Linked DNA regions of Calidifontibacter indicus. Each later gene encodes a partner of the first gene's protein in a complex. Links are inferred from orthologs where the notes say so. Each region holds a gene or a part of one and is shown in the gene's direction. Other genes may lie near its edges.

Evidence for each region.
Region 2: the proteins of uvrB (region 1) and pcrA are in contact, whole or in part, in a crystal structure (PDB 7EGT), measured with the Thermus thermophilus proteins. The link is inferred for Calidifontibacter indicus from one-to-one orthologs. Residues at the interface, in WP_096411307.1 of Thermus thermophilus: Glu23, Leu25, Arg26, Asp27, Gly28, Glu29, Arg30, Phe31, Arg55, Glu326, Asp327, Phe328, Glu379, Ser382, Gln383, His398, Gly400, Arg401; in WP_096412145.1 of Thermus thermophilus: His654, Arg656, Phe657, Gln666, Asp668, Glu669, Lys680, Arg681, Leu682, Ser683, Lys685, Tyr686, Ala687.

Annotation. Positions count from the first base shown.
Region 1 is NZ_QTUA01000001.1:2,165,508-2,172,905, forward strand. What follows is about bases 2,002-4,949. They hold uvrB (excinuclease ABC subunit UvrB), read left to right. Parts: upstream 2,002-2,398; coding sequence 2,399-4,501; downstream 4,502-4,949. Other genes in these bases: DFJ65_RS10305 (cation:proton antiporter), read right to left, coding at 2,002-2,217; DFJ65_RS10315 (DUF3817 domain-containing protein), read left to right, coding at 4,555-4,905; DFJ65_RS10320 (EamA family transporter), read right to left, coding at 4,933-4,949. Also shown: coaE (dephospho-CoA kinase), read left to right, coding at 1-316; DFJ65_RS17810 (hypothetical protein), read right to left, coding at 416-859; more of DFJ65_RS10305, read right to left, coding at 865-2,001; more of DFJ65_RS10320, read right to left, coding at 4,950-5,811; DFJ65_RS10325 (C40 family peptidase), read right to left, coding at 5,808-6,527; DFJ65_RS10330 (MBL fold metallo-hydrolase), read right to left, coding at 6,535-7,197; DFJ65_RS10335 (glycoside hydrolase family 15 protein), read right to left, coding at 7,319-7,398. UniProt on the Escherichia coli protein: The UvrABC repair system catalyzes the recognition and processing of DNA lesions. A damage recognition complex composed of 2 UvrA and 2 UvrB subunits scans DNA for abnormalities.
Region 2 is NZ_QTUA01000001.1:1,389,798-1,395,084, forward strand. What follows is about bases 1-3,063. They hold pcrA (DNA helicase PcrA), read left to right. Parts: upstream 1-345; coding sequence 346-2,781; downstream 2,782-3,063. Other genes in these bases: DFJ65_RS06655 (NAD(P)-dependent oxidoreductase), read right to left, coding at 1-223; DFJ65_RS06665 (M23 family metallopeptidase), read right to left, coding at 2,878-3,063. Also shown: more of DFJ65_RS06665, read right to left, coding at 3,064-3,804; DFJ65_RS06670 (cobalamin B12-binding domain-containing protein), read left to right, coding at 3,949-4,422; sucC (ADP-forming succinate--CoA ligase subunit beta), read left to right, coding at 4,472-5,287. UniProt on the Escherichia coli protein: A helicase with DNA-dependent ATPase activity. Unwinds DNA duplexes with 3'-5' polarity. Translocates on single-stranded DNA with 3'-5' polarity. Initiates unwinding more efficiently from a nicked substrate than double-stranded DNA.

The DNA of each region.
Region 1 (7,398 bases):
GCCCGACCCCGAGCAGTGGCGCAAGCTCTACGCCAACGGGGCCGACCCGGCCAGGGTCACGCACCTGCATGTCCGCACCGCGTCCGGGCCGGCCGCGCAGGTGGCCTTGCAGTTCCGTGACTGGCTGCGCGCCCACGACGCCGAGCGCGATGCCTATGCCGCGGTCAAACGCGAGATCGCGCGCGCGCACCCGGGTGGCAGCCCGGAGACCAAGCAGGACTACGTGCAGGCGAAGGAACCGTGGTTCGCACAGGCGCTGCCGCGTGCACGCGAGTGGGCCCGGGCCACCGGGTGGGCGAACCCTTCGACCCACTGATTCCCGCACCCGAAGTCGAAGCACGTCGAACTACCGGAAATCGCCTCTTCATGAGATATAGAGAACCTAAGTAAATGCCCGAGGAGAGGCAACGTTGAGTCACGGTTCAGATACCAGCGCAGGGACGTCGAGCATGTTCCGGCAACCCAGCGCGGTGTGCGGTGGGGCCTGGGCAATGCGCTCTTCATCGCCACCTCGCTGGCCGTGATCGTGGCCTCCGCGTCGGGCGGCCTCGCCAGCGCGATCATCCTCTACGAAACAGCCTTCGACGTCGGCATCGCGTTCGGCCCGCTGCTCGGCGGCATGCTCGGCAACATGAGCTGGCGGCCCGTTCTTCGGTGTTTCGGTGCTCATGGCGATCGCGCTGGTGGCCACCGTGCTGTTCGTTCCGGAACAGCCCAAGCCGGCCCGGCGCACCTCGGTGTTCGCACCGCTCAAGGCGCTCAAGCACCGCGGTCTGTTGACGATGAGCATCACCGCCCTGCTGTACAACTGGGCCTTCTTCATCGGCATCAACAACGTGCTCACCACCCAGGCGGTCATGGTGATCAGCCCGCGGCCAACTCGTCGCGGCGGCGGTCGAGCCAGCGCACCATGGGGGTGGCGACCACCCCGTGCACCAGCACCGACAACGCGACGGTGAACCCGCCGATCGACCAGAGTTCGGCCTCGTGCGGCAGGTTGCTGTGCGACGACGCGTACGCCAGGTAGTAGAGCGTGCCGATGCCGCGCACCCCGAGGAACGCGGTGGCGAACCGTTCGCGCGGGCCGAGCCGGCCGTCGCCCGCGACATCGACCGTGGTGCGATTCCAGAGGGCGAGCGAGCCGGTGAGCGGGCGCACCACGAAGATCAGCAGCACCGCGACCAGCGCGCCGCCCCAGGTGAGGTCGCGCAGCATGCCGTCGGTGAGTGCCGCGCCGAGCAGGAGCAGCACCAAAAGCGTCAGCAGGTGTTCGAGCCGTTCGATCACCCCGTGCATGTGGTCGTGGTAGGCGTGCGTCGGGTTGCCGGCGCGCATCTGCAGCGCACACACGAACACCGACAGGAACGCCCAGCCGTGCAGCAACTCGCCGAGGCCGTATGCGATCAGCGGCGCCACGACGACCAGCAGCGGGTCGCCCAGGTCGGCGAACCGCAGACCGCGCGGCGCACGGAACGCCAACCGTCCGAGCACGGTGCCCACGGCCCATCCGACGGCGACGCCGATCACGGTGCGCCCGACGAGATCCCAGGCGATCCAGGACGCGATGTCCGCGGCGGTGAGCGTGCCGGTGGCCACCATGCTCAGGCCGAGCACCACGAAGGGGAAGGCCGCACCGTCGTTGAGGCCGGCTTCGGACGTGAGCGCGAAACGCACCTCGTCGTCCTCGTCCAGCTCGTCCAGCTCGTCCAGCTCGTCGTCGTGTTGTTCGCCGTCGCCGTCGCCGTCGACCGTGGGGCCGCCGACCTGCACGTCGGACGCGAGCACCGGATCGGTGGGTGCCAGTGACCCGGCGAGCACGAGCGCGGCCGCAGGCACGAGCCCGGCCAGCCACCAGCCGAGCAGTGCAGTGGCCAGGATCGCCAGCGGCATCGCCACCAGGATCAGCCGCCAGGTGGAGTTCCAGCGGCGCCAGGCGGCGCGGGTGCGGTGCAACGGGCGGTCGAGCGCGATGCCGACACCGGTGAGCGCCACGATGATCGTCACCGTCGTGAGCTGCTCGGCGAGTGCAGGGTGCTGCAGCGGGTCGAGGCTGAACCCGTTCGGCATCGGCAACAGCCCGGCCAGCAGGCCGATCGAGAGCAGGACGATGGGTGCCGAGACCGCGCGGTTCTCAGTGAGCCGCGGCAGGAGCAATCCGACGAAGAGCGCGACGCCGATGATGAGGTAGGCCGCGGCGATGTAGGTGTTGGGACTCATCGGTGCCGACGGTGCCGATGATGGAGGCAGGGGGAGATGCGCACCCGCGTATCCTCCCAGCACCGGCTGCCGTTCGACATCCCAACCCGGGGTCGCTGCGGGCGGCCGCTCGCGTCGGCCAGGCGGACGGTCGCAGTGACGTCGTCGTGAGGTTGTCGGTGCGCGGTCGTACCGTTGACCCATGCGCCCGACTACTGACCTGCAACGCCGCGTCGCCCCGTTCGAGGTGGTCTCCGAATTCACCCCGAGCGGCGACCAGCCGACGGCCATCGCCGACCTCACCAAGCGGATCAAGGCGGGGGAGCAGGACATCGTGCTGCTGGGGGCGACCGGCACCGGCAAGTCGGCGACGACCGCCTGGCTGATCGAACAAGTGCAGCGACCGACCTTGGTGATGGCGCCGAACAAGACGCTCGCCGCCCAGTTGGCGGGGGAGTTCCGCGACCTGCTGCCCAACAACGCGGTCGAGTACTTCGTCTCCTACTACGACTACTACCAACCCGAGGCCTACATCCCGCAGACGGACACCTACATCGAAAAGGACTCCTCGATCAACGACGAGGTCGAGCGGCTGCGTCACTCGGCCACCAACTCGCTGTTGACCCGCCGCGACGTGATCGTGGTGGCCTCGGTGTCGTGCATCTACGGCCTGGGCACGCCCCAGGAGTACGTCGACCGGATGGTGCCGCTGAAGGTCGGGCAGCAACTCGACCGCGACGACCTGCTGCGCCGATTCGTGCAGATGCAGTACACCCGCAACGACCTCGCGTTCACCCGCGGCACCTTCCGGGTGCGCGGCGACACCGTCGAGATCATCCCGGTCTACGAAGAGCTTGCGATCCGCATCGAGTTCTTCGGCGACGAGATCGAGCGCATCTACACCCTGCACCCGCTGTCGGGTGAGGTGATGCGTGAGGAGGACGAGATGTACGTCTTCCCGGCCTCCCACTACGTCGCCGGTCCGCAGCGGATGGAGCGGGCGATCACCGGCATCGAGAAGGAGCTCGAACAGCGGTTGGCGCAGTTCGAGAAGCAGGGCAAGTTGCTCGAGGCGCAGCGCCTGCGGATGCGCACGACCTACGACATCGAGATGATGCGTCAGGTCGGCTCCTGCTCGGGCATCGAGAACTACTCCCGTCACATCGACGGGCGCAGCGCCGGCACCGCGCCGAACACCCTGCTCGACTACTTCCCCGAAGACTTCCTGCTGGTCATCGACGAGTCCCACCAGACGGTGCCGCAGATCGGCGCCATGTTCGAGGGCGACATGTCCCGCAAGCGGATGCTCGTCGACCACGGGTTCCGACTGCCCAGCGCGATGGACAACCGTCCGCTGAAGTGGGAGGAGTTCCTCGAGCGGATCGGTCAGACGGTCTACCTGTCGGCGACCCCGGGCGACTACGAGCTCGCGAAGTCCGACGGTGTGGTCGAGCAGGTCATCCGCCCGACCGGGCTGGTCGATCCCGAGATCGTGCTCAAGCCGACCAAGGGCCAGATCGACGACCTGCTGCACGAGATCCGCGAGCGCACGGCCAAGGACGAACGCGTGCTGGTCACGACGCTCACCAAGAAGATGGCCGAAGACCTCACCGACTACCTCCTGGAGAAGGACGTGCGGGTGCGCTACCTGCACTCCGAGGTCGACACGCTGCGCCGGGTCGAGCTGCTGCGGGAGCTTCGGCTGGGCGAGTTCGACGTGTTGGTCGGTATCAACCTGCTGCGGGAGGGTCTCGACCTCCCGGAGGTGTCGCTGGTCAGCATCCTCGACGCCGACAAGGAGGGCTTCCTGCGCTCGACCCGATCGCTGATCCAGACGATCGGACGTGCCGCCCGCAACGTGTCGGGGCAGGTGCACATGTACGCCGACAAGATCACCCCGTCGATGCAGGACGCCATCGACGAGACGGCGCGCAGACGCGAGAAGCAGTTGGCCTACAACAAGGAGAACGGCGTCGACCCGCAGCCGCTGCGCAAGAAGATCGCCGACATCACCGACATGCTCCAACGCGAGGACGCCGACACCGATGCCCTGCTCGGCAGCGGTCGCACCCAGTCGCGCGGCAAGGGACGCGGCCGCGGCACGGTCGTCGGTGACGCCGAGGTCGCCGGGGCGTCACGCACCCAGAACATGCCGGCTGCCGAACTCGCGCAACTCATCCAGGAGCTCACCGAACAGATGCACCAGGCGGCCGCCGACCTGCACTTCGAACTGGCGGCTCGATTGCGCGACGAGCTGTCCGACCTCAAGAAGGAACTGCGCCAGATGACGGCCGCCACCAGCTGACGAACTCCTACCCGCTGTAGCAGTGGGCGGACGCGGTTTCGTAGGGTCGGGGCGTGTCCGAGCCCTCCATCACCGCGCCCTCGTCCGTCCACCCGTCCGCCAAGGTGTTCAAGGTGGCGGCCGTGCTCGAAGCCCTGTCCTGGTTGGGTCTGCTCATCGGGATGTTCTTCAAATGGGTGCTCGACACCACCGAGAAGGGCGTGCAGATCATGGGTCCGATCCACGGCACGCTGTTCATGTTCTACGTCATCTCGACCCTCTGGGCGGCCGCGGCGCACAAGTGGACCGGCAAGCAGACCGTGCTCGGCCTCGTGTCGAGCATCCCGCCGCTGATGACCCTGTGGTTCGAGAAGCACGCCGAGCGCGCCGGCATCCTGTCGCACAGCGCCCGGCCCACCCGCTGAGTTCCGTCGAAACTCCCAGTCGAGGGCTCAGTCGGTGACGACCGGCTCCTTCGGTTGCTTCGACCCCATGATGATGGCGCTGGCCGCGACCACCAGGGCCATGCCGACCAACTGAACCGGCCCCAAAGTCTGGTCGAGCACGATCAGACCCGCCAACGCGGCGACCGCCGGCTCGAGGCTGAGCAACACCCCGAACACCGACGCGCTGATCCGGCGCAGCGCGACGAGTTCGAGGCTGTACGCGATCAGTGACGACAGCATCGCCACCCCGAAACCCTTGGCGAGGATCTCGGGCTCGAGCAGTTTGCTGCCGGCGGTGAACGCGCCGACCGGCACCAGCAAGGCAGCACCCAACAGCAACGCGATCGCCAGTCCGTCGAGTTGTTCGAACCGTCGCGCGGTGTGGCCGCCGGTCACGATGTAGGCCGCCCAGAAGACTCCGGCGAGCAAGGCGAAGAACATGCCGGTGTGGTCGAGGTCGGCCCAGGGCGTCGACAAGGCCTCGGAGATCAGCAGCACACCGACCGCCGCCGCCAGCACCGCGACGAAATCACGCAGCCGCCGCGACAACACCGCGGACAAGGTCAGCGGGCCGATGAACTCGATCGTCACCGCGACACCGATGGGCAGCCGGGTCAAGCTCTCGTAGAAGCTGAGGTTCATCGCCGCCAACGAGCCGGCGTAGAGGATCACCGTGCCCCAGTCGGCCCGCGTGCGACCACGCAGGCGCGGACGCACGACGGCAGCAATCACGATCGCCGAGATCGTCAGTCGGAGTGCGACCGAACCCGCCGCGCCGACGGCCGGCACGAGGGTGGCGGCGAGCGCACCACCGAATTGCACCGAGACGACGGCCGCGAGCACGAGTGCCGGAGCGGGAATCCGCTCGAGCGAGCCTGCGGTCAAGAGGTGAAGCGTCCCGCCCCGACGAGGGTGCGTCGACGGCTTTCCCCGAGAGGTTCCTCCACTACCTGCGCGCCCGACTCCGGGGCGTGCAGCATGGTCCCCGGGGAGATCACGATGCCGACGTGGTGCACCGTCTCGCCCGGGTGCGCGAAGAAGTACAGGTCACCGAACCGCTCCTCACCGGCTGCAATGCTGCGCGCGGCGGTGTGCTGATCGTGGGCGTCCCGCGGCAGCACGACACCCAGTTCACGCGCGGCATGGTGCACCAGCCCGGAGCAGTCCAGCCCTTCCTCGGTGAGGCCGCCCCACAGGTACGGCAACCCGAGGTGCCGGCGGGCACGGTCGACGAACTCCGCGGCGTCCAAGGACCCGTCGCCGACAGTGACGGCGTGTTCGGGGCGGGTCGACGCGAGGTGCGCGCTGCGCACCCAGCCCCGGTAGCCGGCGTAGCCGCCCTCGGCGGACGCGGCCGGCTGCAGCGGGCAGCTGACCCGCGACCAACCCTCGACCGACTCCTGCACCACCACCGGTTCACAGCAGCTCAACTCGGAGTCGAGACGGTCGTACAGCCCGAGCCGTCCGTCCTGCTCGCGGTCGGTCGCGGCGTCCATCCCCCGCAACCACTCGCCGTGGTCAGGTCGATCACGCAGGAAGGCTTCGTCGACGCTGCGGGTGCGGTCGGGCGCGCGCCACAAGCCGGTGACGGGCACCGACACCCATGCCTCACCAACCACGGGCGTGCCACTCCGGCAGGGCCGGACGCTCGGTGCCGATGGTGGTGTCGTCGCCGTGACCGGGGTAGACCCAGGTCGAATCGTCGAAGCGGCCGAACAAGCGCTCCTCGACGTCTGCGATCAGCTGGGGGAACGACTGGTAGTCATAGTGATTCGTGGCGCCGACGCCGCCGGGGAAGAGCGAGTCGCCGGAGAAGAGGTGATCGGTTCCGTCGGCGTCGCGGAACGACAACGCGACCGAACCGGGGGTGTGACCGCGCAGGTGGGTGGCGGTGACGACCAGGTCGCCGACCGTCAGCGTGTCACCGTCGTGCAGGAGCGTGGCGGTGGGGACGTCGATCGCGTCGGCGTCGTCGGCACCGGCGTACGTCGGCGCGCCCAGGTGCGCGACGGCCTCGGCGAGCGCTCCCACGTGGTCGTGGTGGCGGTGGGTGGTCGCGATCGCCACGACCTGCGCCCCGGACGCCTCGACCATCTCCTGCAGTTTCGGCCAATCGGCCGCCGCGTCGATCAGTAGCGCCTGCCCGTCCGACTCGATCAGGTAGGCGTTGTTGCTCATGGAGCCGACGCTGCGCTTGTGGATGCGGGCGTTGCCGACATCCCGCGTCTGAGCATCGCCGCCCGGCTGCACCTTGCCGTCGTACGTGGTCATCGATGTCCTTCGTCTGTCCTACGGTCGCCGTGCACTCGCGTCGCGGAGCGCACCCTGTGTCGATTCGGTCTTGATCGGTGCCGGTTCGTACCCCAAACCGACCGCACCACCCTACGTCCGATCAGTCGGTGCCGGGCCGGTCCGCCTCGGCCGCAGCCAGTTCGACGGCCGCGCCGACGAGGGTGAGGTGGCTGAAGGCCT
Region 2 (5,287 bases), 780 kb from region 1 along the record:
CACCGCCGGTGCGGTCGGACGGCACGGCAAGGACGAGTGCGTCGTAGGCGGTAGCGGCGCTGACCAGGGCGTCGGTGTCCTGGAGGTCGATCGTTGCGGACGGGAGGTCGCCGACGGTGCTGCCCGAGCGCGAGGCGATCGTGACGTCGTGGCCGCGGCGCGCGGCCTCCTTGGCGATGTCCGATCCGACCATGCCGGTGCCGCCGAGAACGAGGATCTTCATGAGCTCTCCTTTGTAGTTGACTCATCAACAACAACTCCGAACGGTCCGGAATATTCCGTCGGTCGGTGGTGCGAGGCGCGGGAGGGGCGTTGTCGGTGCCCCGACGTACCCTGGTGGGCGAGATGAGCAGCCTGTTCGACGACCTTCCCCTGCCCGGCCTGAGCCCTGAATCGGCGTCCCCGCACCGTGCGCCCAGCACGCCGTCCGCCTCCACCGAGGTCGACGAACACGGCGTCCCCACCTGGGCGAGCCTCGGCCACGACGCACCTGGCGGGGCCGCCGCGGGCGACGGGCCGCGCCGGCCGTCGATGCGCGACCCGGAGTCGTTGCTCGAAGGGCTCAACCCGCAGCAGAAGGAAGCCGTGCTGCACCAGGGGGCACCCCTGCTCATCGTGGCCGGCGCCGGCTCGGGCAAGACCCGCGTGCTGACCCACCGCATCGCCTATCTGATGGGTGCCCGCGGGGTGCAGCCCGGTCAGATCCTCGCGATCACCTTCACCAACAAGGCCGCCGCCGAGATGCGCGAGCGGGTCGAGGCACTCGTCGGGCCTCCCGCCCGGGCGATGTGGGTGTCGACCTTCCACTCGGCGTGCGTGCGCATCCTGCGCCGCGAGGCCACGAAGGTCGGGCTGAAGTCGACCTTCTCGATCTACGACGCCGCCGACAGTCAGCGGCTCATGGCGATGGTGATGCGCGACCTCGACCTCGACCCGAAGCGCTACCCGCCGCGATCGTTCAGCCACCAGGTGAGCAACCTCAAGAACGAACTCGTCGACGAGGAGACCTACGCCAGCAGGGTCGTCGAGGGCACCGACCAGGAGCGGATGCTCGCCGAGGCCTACACCGGATACCAGCGCCGTCTGCGCCAGGCCAACGCGCTCGACTTCGACGACCTCATCATGACGACCGTCAACATCCTGCAGGCGTTCCCGGACGTTGCGGAGTACTACCACCGCAGGTTCCGGCATGTGCTGGTCGACGAGTACCAGGACACCAACCACGCGCAGTACCAACTGGTGAAGGAACTCGTCGGCAGCGGCACCGACGACCCGGCCGTCGGGCAGGTGCCGCCGGCCGAACTGTGTGTGGTGGGTGACGCCGACCAGTCGATCTACGCCTTCCGCGGCGCCACGATCCGCAACATCATCGAGTTCGAGCAGGACTACCCGAACGCTCGCACCATCCTGCTCGAACAGAACTATCGCTCGACCCAGACGATCCTGCAGGCCGCGAACGCGGTGATCGAGCGCAACCCCGACCGGCGTCCGAAGAACCTCTGGACCGACTCCGGCGACGGCGCGCCGATCGTGGGCTATGTCGGCGACTCCGAACACGACGAGGCGGCGTTCGTCGCCCGCGCGATCGACCAACTTGGCGACGAGCACGGCGTCAAACCCGGCGACGTCGCGGTCTTCTACCGCACCAACGCGCAGTCGCGAGCACTGGAAGAGGTCTTCGTGCGCGTCGGTCTGCCCTACAAGGTGGTCGGCGGCACCCGGTTCTACGAGCGCAAGGAAGTGAAGGACGCGCTCGCCTACCTGCGCGTCGTCTCCAACCCGCTCGACACCGTGAACCTGCGGCGCATCCTCAACACCCCGAAGCGAGGCATCGGCGACCGCGCCGAGGCCTGCGTGTCGGCGCTCGCCGAGCGCGAGCGGATCCCGTTCGTCGCCGCGCTCGGGCAGGCGGCCGATGCTCCGGGCATCGCCACCCGCTCCGTCGCGGCCATCGAGGGGTTCACCTCGATGCTCGAGTCGTTCCGCGTCGCCCGTGAGGAGGAAGGCAGTGGAGTCGGTGGGCTGCTCGAGGTCATCCTCGACCGGTCGGGTTACCTCACCGAGTTGCGTGCCAGCCACGACCCGCAGGACGAGACCCGCATCGAGAACCTCGCTGAACTCGTCGCAGTGGCAAGGGAATTCGATGAGGCATACCCGGAGGGTTCGCTCGAGGACTTCCTCGAGCAGGTCTCGCTGGTCGCCGACGCTGACCAGATCCCCGACGGCGACGAGAACGACCGGGGCGTCGTCACGCTGATGACCTTGCACACGGCGAAGGGGCTGGAGTTCCCGGTCGTCTTCCTCACCGGTCTGGAGGACGGCACCTTCCCGCACGTGCGTGCGCTCGGGGATCCGAAGGAGTTGGAGGAGGAGCGCCGGCTGGCGTACGTCGGCATCACGCGCGCCCGCGAGCGGCTGCACATCTCCCGGGCCGAGGTGCGATCTGCCTGGGGCGCGCCGCAGTACAACCCGCCGTCACGATTCCTCGACGAGATCCCGAGTCACTTGATCGACTGGCAGCGGGTGACGACCACGAGCATGCGGCCGTCGTCGACTCCTGCGGTGGCGCGGCTGGCGGCGCGACCGGGAGTCAAGAGCCCGGGCAACCACCCGATTCCCTCGCTCGACGCGGGCGACCGGGTCACCAGCGACTCGTTCGGTCTCGGCACCGTCGTCCGGTTGGAAGGCACCGGCGACCGCACCATCGCGCACATCGACTTCGGTGGCGACTACGGCGTCAAGCGCCTCGCGCTGCGCTACGGAAAGGTCGAAAAGCTTTGAGCAACAAGGAAGCCCGCCGCACGTTGCGGCGGGCTTCCCTGTCGGGTTTGTCAATGCCGGTGGTGGCTCCTGGGCGACCACGCTGGAAGGCTCACGCTAAACAAGTCCGCGGGCAGCGAGCCAGGGGTAGGGGTTGACGCGCACGCCACCGAGGTGGATCTCGAGGTGCAGGTGCGGGCCGGTGGAGTTGCCGGTGTTGCCCGACCACGCGACGACCTCGCCGGCGCCGACCTGCTGGCCGGGGCTGGCGGCGAAGCCGCTGAGGTGGCAGTACCAGGAGCTCACACCGTTGCCGTAGTCGACGACGATGCGCATGCCACACCCGCCGTACCAGCCGGCGTCGGTGACGGTGCCGGCACGCATCGCCCGCAGGGGCGTGCCGACCGGGATGGACAGGTCGATGCCGCCGTGGTTGGTGGAGCCGATACCGCCGGGGGAGGAGCGGAAGCCGTAGCCGGAGGTGAAGTGACCGCCGCAGCCGGCGATCGGGCAGAGGTAGCCGCCACCGCCCTGGGTGCCGGTCTGGGCTGCCGGAGTGCGCGTCGACGCCGACATGCCGCCCTGGGTGGGCAGCGACTGGGTGCTGCTAGACGAGGTCGACGAGGCGTCGGTGGCCTCGACGTGGTCCTGGGCCGGGGTCGCGGTGTTGATCGCGGCCAGCACGGCCTTCTTCTTGGCGGCAGCACGCAACGTGTCGGCGCGCGAGATCGCGGCGGTGCGCGCCTTGGCGCGGGCGTCGACAGCCGCCTTCACCTTGGCGTCGACGGCGGCCGAAGCGCGGGTCTGCGACCGGGACGCCTGGGTGTCGGCCCTGGTGGCGGTGCCGGCGACAGCCCAGGCAGTCTTGGCGTCGGTCGTCTGCAGCAGCATCGACGCCGAGCCGAGCGTCGCGCCGTTCGCGGTGGAGACTGCCCCCACAGCCACCGCGCCGGCAACGACCGCGGTCGTCGGCAGGATCACCTTGCCCCGCTTGAGCAGCGAGGGTGACGGTGCATGCCGATGGCGGCCTTTGTATCGAGTCACAGGGGGAACCAACTTGTCTTTGTTCGGGGGGCAGAGCGCGACAAACCCTACCGTGACCTTCCCGTGACCTGCGACTCGATCGTGGGAACCTGTGAACAACACCACAGCCGCCAGTACTGAACGGGCCGGTCTACCCTTGGGACCATGAGTGATCCCGCTGGTGCACCCAACGCCGAGACGCCCGAGACCTCCGGGTCTGCCGCCCCCTTGCGCGTCGTTGTCGCCAAGCCGGGCCTCGACGGACACGACCGGGGTGCGAAGGTCATCGCCCGCGCGTTGCGCGATGCCGGTTTCGAGGTCATCTACACCGGGTTGCACCAGACCCCGGCGCAGATCGTCGAGGTCGCGATCCAGGAGGACGCCGACGCGATCGGCATGTCCGTGCTGTCCGGTGCGCACATGACGTTGTTCGCCGATGTCATGAAGCTTCTGGGGGAGAAGGACGCCGAGGACATCGTGGTGTTCGGTGGCGGAATCATCCCGGAGGAGGACATTCCGCAGTTGCTTCAGCTCGGCGTCGCCACGATTTTCACTCCCGGCACAAGGACCACCAGCGTCGTCGAGTGGGTGCACACCCATGTGGGGACCGGAGCCGAGGCGGTCACTGCGGAGGGCTAGGCTCCGAGGCGGACAATCCCTTTGACCACAAGAAGAGGATGGATTCCGCGTGGATCTTTTCGAGTACCAAGCGCGCGACATGTTCGAAGCGCACGGCGTTCCCGTTTTGGCCGGTAAGACCGCCACGACGCCCGCCGAAGCCAAGGCCGCCGCCGAGGAGATCGGCCCCAAGTCCGGCGGTGTGACCGTCGTCAAGGCGCAGGTCAAGACCGGTGGCCGCGGCAAGGCCGGCGGCGTCAAGGTCGCCAAGACCGCCGACGAGGCCGAGCAGTTCGCCGAGCAGATCCTCGGCATGGACATCAAGGGCCACACCGTCGGCACCGTCATGATCGCGCAGGGGGCGAAAATCGCCGAGGAGTACTACTTCTCGATCCTGCTCGACCGCGCCAACCGCAGCTACCTCGCCATGTGCTCCAAGGAGGGCGGCATGGAGATCGAGCAGCTCGCCGTGGAGCGCCCGGAGGCTCTGGCTCGCGTGGCCGTCGACCCGAACGTCGGCATCGACGAGGCCAAGGCCAAGGAGATAGTCGCCGAGGCCGGCTTCGACGACGAGACCGGCGCCAAGATCATCCCGGTTCTGCAGAAGCTGTGGGAGGTCTACCGCGACGAGGACGCGACGCTGGTCGAGGTCAACCCGCTGGTGAAGACCGAGGACGGCGACATCGTCGCGCTCGACGGCAAGGTCTCGCTCGACGAGAACGCCGCCTTCCGCCAGCCGGCCCACGAGGCGCTGGAGGACAAGGCCGCTGCCGACCCGCTCGAGGCCAAGGCCAAGGCGATGAACCTCAACTACGTCAAGCTCGACGGCAACGTCGGCATCATCGGCAACGGCGCGGGCCTGGTCATGTCGACCCTCGACGTCGTC